2 regions of the Pseudomonas vranovensis genome follow, and region 2 is predicted to be linked to the other one. Evidence: predicted binding sites of a transcription regulator. Region 2 holds the regulator's gene; the other holds the start of a gene.
The links. The regulator FliA, encoded in region 2, starts transcription of late flagellar genes. The targets are predictions, from matches to a motif close to CTAAAGTTTNNNNNNNNNNNGCCGNTAA.
Positions count from the first base shown of each region.

Region 1: ABVN19_RS01390 (methyl-accepting chemotaxis protein) is a predicted target of FliA. The motif match lies at 1,736-1,763, and genes of this name have one in related genera.

Region 1 is NZ_CP159259.1:286,754-290,164, reverse strand. It holds gene ABVN19_RS01400 (inorganic phosphate transporter) at 1-186, shown strand, start outside; gene ABVN19_RS01395 (helicase HerA-like domain-containing protein) at 240-1,718, opposite strand; gene ABVN19_RS01390 (methyl-accepting chemotaxis protein) at 1,889-3,411, shown strand, end outside.
Region 2 is NZ_CP159259.1:3,267,822-3,271,232, forward strand. It holds gene ABVN19_RS15195 (chemotaxis protein CheA) at 1-477, opposite strand, end outside; gene ABVN19_RS15200 (protein phosphatase CheZ) at 490-1,278, opposite strand; gene ABVN19_RS15205 (chemotaxis response regulator CheY) at 1,299-1,673, opposite strand; gene fliA (RNA polymerase sigma factor FliA) at 1,778-2,518, opposite strand; gene fleN (flagellar synthesis regulator FleN) at 2,515-3,348, opposite strand.

The DNA.
Region 1 (3,411 bases), 2.8 Mb from region 2:
TTCAGCCTGCCAGTGTCGACCACCCACGTATTGTCGTCGGGCGTGGCCGGTACCATGGTCGCGAACAAAAGCGGCCTGCAAGGCGGCACCGTGCGCACCATCCTGCTGGCCTGGGTACTGACCCTGCCGGCAACCGTGGGTCTGTCGGCAGCCTTGTTCTGGTTGGCGACCAAGTTCATCGTCTGAACTGTCCCGCATTGAAAAAGGCGCCTTCAAGGCGCCTTTTTCATGCCTGCGATTCAGCGCTTCTTGCTGCCGCCCAGCAACGACCCCATCAAGCCACGCACCAGCTGACGACCAAACTGGTTGGCGGCCTGACGCACCGCCGACTTGATCGCTTGCCCCGCGGCACTCTGCAGGAACTCACCGGCTTTGTCGGCCAGGCTCTCCTCTGCGGCAGCCGGCGCTTGCCCGGGTGTCGGTGCTTCGCCCTTTCGCGCGGTGAGCATTTCGTAGGCCGACTCACGGTCAACGGGTTTGTCGTAGCGCCCGCCCAGCGCAGAGGATGCAACCAACGCGGTGCGTTCGGCGGCGCTCAAGGGTCCGATCCGTGACTGCGGCGGCGCGATCAGCACCCGTTGGACCATGCCCGGCGTGCCTTTTTCCTGCAGGGTGCCCACCAGCGCTTCACCGATGCCAAGCTCGGTCAGCACACTCAAGGTGTCGAACGCAGGGTTGGGACGAAAACCCTCTGCCACGGCCCTCAACGACTTCTGCTCCTTGGCGGTGAACGCCCGCAGGCCATGCTGGACACGCAGGCCCAACTGCGCCAGGACATCATCAGGCAGGTCACTCGGCGACTGGGTGACGAAGTACACCCCGACACCTTTGGAACGGATCAGCCGCACCACCTGCTCCAGCCGGTCCTGCAAGGCCTTGGGCGTGCCGTTGAACAACAGGTGCGCTTCATCGAAGAACAATGCCAGCAATGGTTTGTCGGCATCGCCGCGCTCGGGCAGTTGCTCGAACAGTTCGGCCAGCAGCCACAGCAGGAAGGTCGCATATACCTTCGGCGCCTCATGCACCAGGCGGCTGGCATCCAGCAGGTGAATGCGCCCGCGACCATCGGCATCCGGGCGCAGGATATCTTCCAACTGCAGCGCCGGTTCGCCAAACAGCGCTTCGGCGCCCTGCTGCTCGAGGGTGGCCAGGCGCCGCAACAGCGCCTGGCTGGAGCCGGTCGTCATCAGCGCACTGTCTTCGCCCAGCAACTGCGGGTTGTCCTTCAGATGTGCCAGCAGTGCCTTGAGATCCTTGATATCAAGCAGCAGCAGACCTTCACGGTCGGCCACCTTGAAGGCGGCATAGAGCGCAGCCTGCTGGGAGTCGCTCAGTTCCAACAGGTTGCCCAGCAGCAGCGGGCCCATTTCACTGAGGGTGGTGCGCAAGGGATGGCCGGATTGGCCGTGGATATCCCACAGACTGACCGGGTATGCCTGCGGCCGGTGCTCGAGCCAGGGCATCCCGGCAATACGCTCGGCCACCTTGCCCTGCGGATTGCCCACGGCGCCCAGGCCACACAGGTCGCCTTTGACGTCGGCGGCGAACACCGCCACGCCGGCATCGCTGAAGGCCTCGGCCATGTGCTGCAGGGTCACGGTCTTGCCAGTGCCGGTGGCGCCAGCGATCAACCCATGGCGGTTGGCCAGGCGCATGGCCTGGGACACCGGTTGACCGGCAAGATCCGCGCCGAGCATGAACTGCGAAGAGTCAGGCATGTATTTTTACCCTCTGTTTAAGCTTTGGCTCGAAGCGGCCGATATCAAGTTAGCGATAGACCACCAGAAAGACAGGAATAGCCCGATAAGGAAAGGGGACCTGCACTGCTTTCAAACTGTTCTTTGTGCGAACGAACCCGGATAACAAAACCTTAGCGGACCGACACGTTATGAACAAAAGCCTCCGATTCAGCCACAAGATCCTTCTGGCCGCTTCTCTGATCGTCATGATCGCGTTCACACTCTTTACTTTGTACAACGATTTCTTGCAGCGTAATGCTATTCGCGAAGATCTGGAAAGTTATCTTGCCGAGATGGGCGACAGCACTTCGACCACTATCAAGAGCCTTTTTGATGGCCGCATCCTCCTGGTTCAAAACGTGGCACAAAACATTGCCACCTACCCCGATGCCGAACACATCGGCACGTTGCTCGGTCAGCAAGCACTGGTCTCAAGTTTTCTGACGATCTACCTGGGTGACGTCAACGGTGGTTTCACCATTCGCCCGCAAACCAAAATGCCCGATGGCTACGACCCACGCGTTCGCCCCTGGTACAAGGACGGCATGGCTGCCAACGGACCGATCCTGACTGAACCCTACATTGATGTCAGCACCGGCAAGATGGTGATATCAGTCGTCGCCACCGCCGCACGCAATGTCGGCGTGGTGGGTGGCGACCTGGCGCTGGACGGCCTGGTAGAAATCATCAACTCGCTGAATTTCGGCGGCATGGGCTACGCCTTCCTGGTCAACGAACAGGGCAAAATCCTGGTCCACCCGGACAAGGACCTGGTGATGAAGTCGCTGTCGGACCTGTTCCCGCAGAACACCCCGCGCCTGACCAAGGACCTCAGCGAAGTCCAGCTCAACGGCGAAACCCGCCTGCTGACCTTCGCCCCGGTCAAGGGCCTGCCCTCGGCCAACTGGTACATCGGCCTGTCTGTCGATAAAGACAAAGCCTATGCAATGCTCAGCGAGTTCCGCACCTCGGCGGTGATCGCCACCCTGGTGGCCGTGGCGATCATCATCGCCCTGCTCGGCCTGTTGATCCGCGTGTTGCTGCAACCGCTGCACACCATGACCCGGGCCATGGAAGACATCGCCGAAGGCGAAGGCGACCTGACCAAACGCCTGACCATCCACAACCACGACGAATTCGGCACCCTGGGCACGGCATTCAACCGCTTCGTGGAACGTATCCACGGCTCGATTCGTGAAGTGTCGTCAGCAACCGAGCAGGTCAACGAAGTCGCCCTGCGGGTGGTCAGCGCCTCCAACTCCTCGATGGTCAACTCCGACGAGCAGTCCAACCGCACCAACAGCGTGGCCGCTGCCATCAACCAGCTCGGCGCCGCCGCCCAGGAAATTGCCCACAACGCCGCGCAAGCTTCGCAGCAGGCAAGCTCTGCCCGTCACCTGGCCGAGGAAGGCCAGCAGGTGGTCGATCGCAGCATCGCGGCGATGAACCGTCTGTCGGATTTGATCTGCACCTCCAGCTCGCACATCGAGACGCTCAACAGCAAGACGGTGAACATCGGCCAAATCCTCGAAGTGATCACCAGCATTTCCCAGCAGACCAATCTGCTCGCCCTCAACGCCGCCATTGAAGCGGCGCGGGCCGGTGAAGCCGGACGCGGATTTGCCGTGGTCGCCGACGAGGTTCGCAACCTCGCCCATCGCACCCAAGAGTC
Region 2 (3,411 bases):
GAACTCGGTATCGGTAATGTCCGCTTCGGCAGCAACCGGGGCTTCTGGCGCCGGCTCTGGTGCCGACGCCGGTGCCTGCTCGGCGCCAGCCGGCTCGGCCAGGCGCGACAAGGCCGCCAGCAGCTCAGGCGTGGCCGGGGTGACATCGGTGCGCTCACGCACTTGGCCGAACATGCTGTTGACGGTATCCAGGGCTTCCAGGACCACGTCCATCAGCTCGGCATCGACGCGCCGCTCACCCTTGCGCAGGATGTCGAAAACGTTTTCGGCGATGTGGCAGCACTCCACCAGCTCGTTGAGCTGGAGGAAGCCGGCGCCCCCTTTTACAGTGTGAAAACCGCGAAAGATCGCATTGAGCAGGTCGGCATCATCCGGACGGCTTTCCAGCTCGACCAGTTGCTCGGACAGTTGCTCAAGAATCTCGCCGGCTTCTACCAGAAAATCCTGAAGGATTTCTTCATCGGCGCCGAAGCTCATTAAACGTGCTCCCTAAAAACCCAGGCTGGACAGCAGATCATCGACATCGTCCTGACCGGACACAACGTCTTCACGTTTATCGGCATGAATCTGCGGACCTTCACCCCGGGCCGGATGTTTTTCTTGATCTTTTTCAGCACGCAGCTGCTGGTGGTCATGTTCGATACCGGCAAAGCGGTCGACCTGACTGGCCATCAGCACGAGCTTGAGCAGATTGCTTTCTACTTCGGTGACCAGCGCAGTAACGCGCTTGATCACCTGGCCGGTCAGGTCTTGGTAGTCCTGAGCCAGCAGAATGTCGTTGAGGTGCCCGGCGACCTTGCGGTTGCCCTCGGCGCTGCGCGTCAGGAAACTGTCGACGCGCTTGGCCAGCTCACGAAACTCCGGTGCCGCCACTTCGCGACGCATGAAGCGCTGCCAGTCAACGCTCAGCGCCCTCGCCTCTTCGCCCAGCTCATTGAGTACCGGGGTACTCGCTTCGACCAGGTCCATGGTGCGGTTGGCCGCGCCTTCGGTCAGCTTGACCACGTAGGACAGGCGCTCGGTCGCGTCGGTGATCTGCGACACTTCTTCGGCCTGCGGCATGTGCGGGTCGATCTGAAAGCTGACGATCGCACTGTGCAGCTCGCGCGTAAGCTTGCCGACTTCCTGGTACAGGCCACGGTCACGGGTCTGGTTCAGCTGATGGATCAGTTGTACCGCGTCGCCGAACTTGCCTCGCTCGAGGCTGTCGACCAGCTCCTGGGCGTGCTTCTTGAGCGTGGACTCGAACTCGCCCAAGGATGTTTGTGTTTGCTCCATAGCGCCCCCGTGGCGTGTCTTCAGCTGTTGACGCGCTCGAAGATCTTCTCGATCTTTTCTTTCAGCACCTGGGCCGTGAAAGGCTTGACCACATAGCCGTTGACGCCGGCCTGGGCCGCTTCGATGATCTGCTCGCGCTTGGCCTCGGCGGTGACCATCAGCACCGGCAGGTGCTTGAGGCGCTCGTCGGCGCGCACTTTGCGCAGCAGGTCGATGCCGGACATGCCAGGCATGTTCCAGTCGGTCACGAGAAAGTCGAAATGGCCGCTTTCGAGCATCGGCAATGCGGTGTTGCCGTCGTCAGCTTCCTGGGTGTTGGTGAAGCCCAGGTCACGCAGCAGGTTCTTGATGATCCGCCGCATCGTCGAGAAATCGTCGACGATGAGGATTTTCATGTCTTTGTTCAATTAGACCTCCAAGCAGTCTTTAACGCGCTCAGCGCAGAACGCGCATTCAATCAATTCGGGCACTACATTTCGCGACTGCATTGAACCTGCGTTCAACGCGCTCGCCATTCTCCCAGGCGACTGCGCAAACGCGCTGCACACTGGCTGTGCAACTGGCTGACACGTGACTCGCTGACCCCCAGGACCTCACCGATTTCCTTGAGGTTCAGCTCTTCGTCGTAGTACAGGGCCAGGACCAGACGCTCACGTTCCGGCAGGTTGGCGATGGCGTCGGCCAAGGCTGCCTGGAAACGCTCGTCTTCCAGGTCGCGCGACGGCTCGAGCTGGGCACTGGCGCCATCCTCGTGCAGGCCTTCGTGTTCGCCGTCCTGCAACAGGTCGTCGAAACTGAACAGGCGACTGCCCAGGGTGTCATTCAAGATCCCGTAGTAATCATCGAGACTCAATTGAAGTTCGGCAGCAACCTCGTGATCTTTAGCGTCACGACCGGTTTTTGCTTCAATTGCGCGAATCGCGTCGCTGACCATACGGGTGTTGCGGTGAACCGAACGTGGCGCCCAGTCCCCTTTACGCACTTCGTCCAACATTGCGCCGCGGATTCGGATGCCGGCGTAGGTCTCGAAACTGGCACCCTTACTGGCGTCGTACTTGTTGGACACCTCGAGCAGGCCGATCATGCCGGCCTGGATCAGATCCTCCACCTGCACACTGGCCGGCAGACGCGCCAGCAGGTGATAGGCGATGCGCTTGACCAACGGCGCATAACGCTCGATCAACTCATACTGGGCATCTCGCGATGCCTTGCTGTACATCCGATATCCGCTGGCGCTCATAGCACAGGGCCCGCGCTCGTCGGCTGCACCAGGCGCTCGACGAAAAACTCCAGGTGACCCCGCGGGTTGGCCGGCAACGGCCAGGTGTCGACTTTCTGGGCAATGGCCTTGAATGCCAGCGCGCACTTGGAACGCGGGAAGGCTTCATAGACCGCACGCTGCTTTTGCACCGCCTTGCGCACGCATTCGTCGTACGGAACGGCGCCGACGTATTGTAGGGCCACGTCCAGGAAGCGATCCGTGACCTTGGTCAACTTGGCGAACAGGTTGCGACCTTCCTGCGGACTCTGCGCCATATTGGCCAGCACGCGGAAACGGTTCATGCCGTAATCGCGATTGAGCAGCTTGATCAGCGCGTAGGCGTCGGTGATCGAGGTCGGCTCGTCGCACACCACCAGCAGCACTTCCTGCGCGGCGCGGACAAAACTGACCACCGAGTCACCGATACCCGCAGCGGTGTCGATCACCAACACATCGAGGTTGTCACCCAGTTCGCTGAACGCCTGGATCAGGCCTGCGTGCTGTGCCGGTGCCAGGTGCACCATGCTCTGTGTGCCAGAGGCGGCCGGTACGATGCGCACACCGCCCGGCCCCTGCAACAGCACGTCGCGCAATTCACAGCGGCCTTCGATGACGTCAGCCAGGGTCCGCTTGGGAGTAAGCCCCAGCAGGACGTCGACATTGGCCAGGCCCAGGTCGGCGTCCAGCAGCATGACCCGACGGCCAAGCTCTGCCAACGCCAACGACAGGTTCACCGACACATTGGTCTTGCCGACGCCACCTTTACCGCCTGTTACGGCGATTACCTGTACGGGATGCATGCTACCCATGTTTGTTCAATACCTTGTCTTGCTTAGACCGAGGCCACATAGCCGGCTGCGCTTTCAACACCT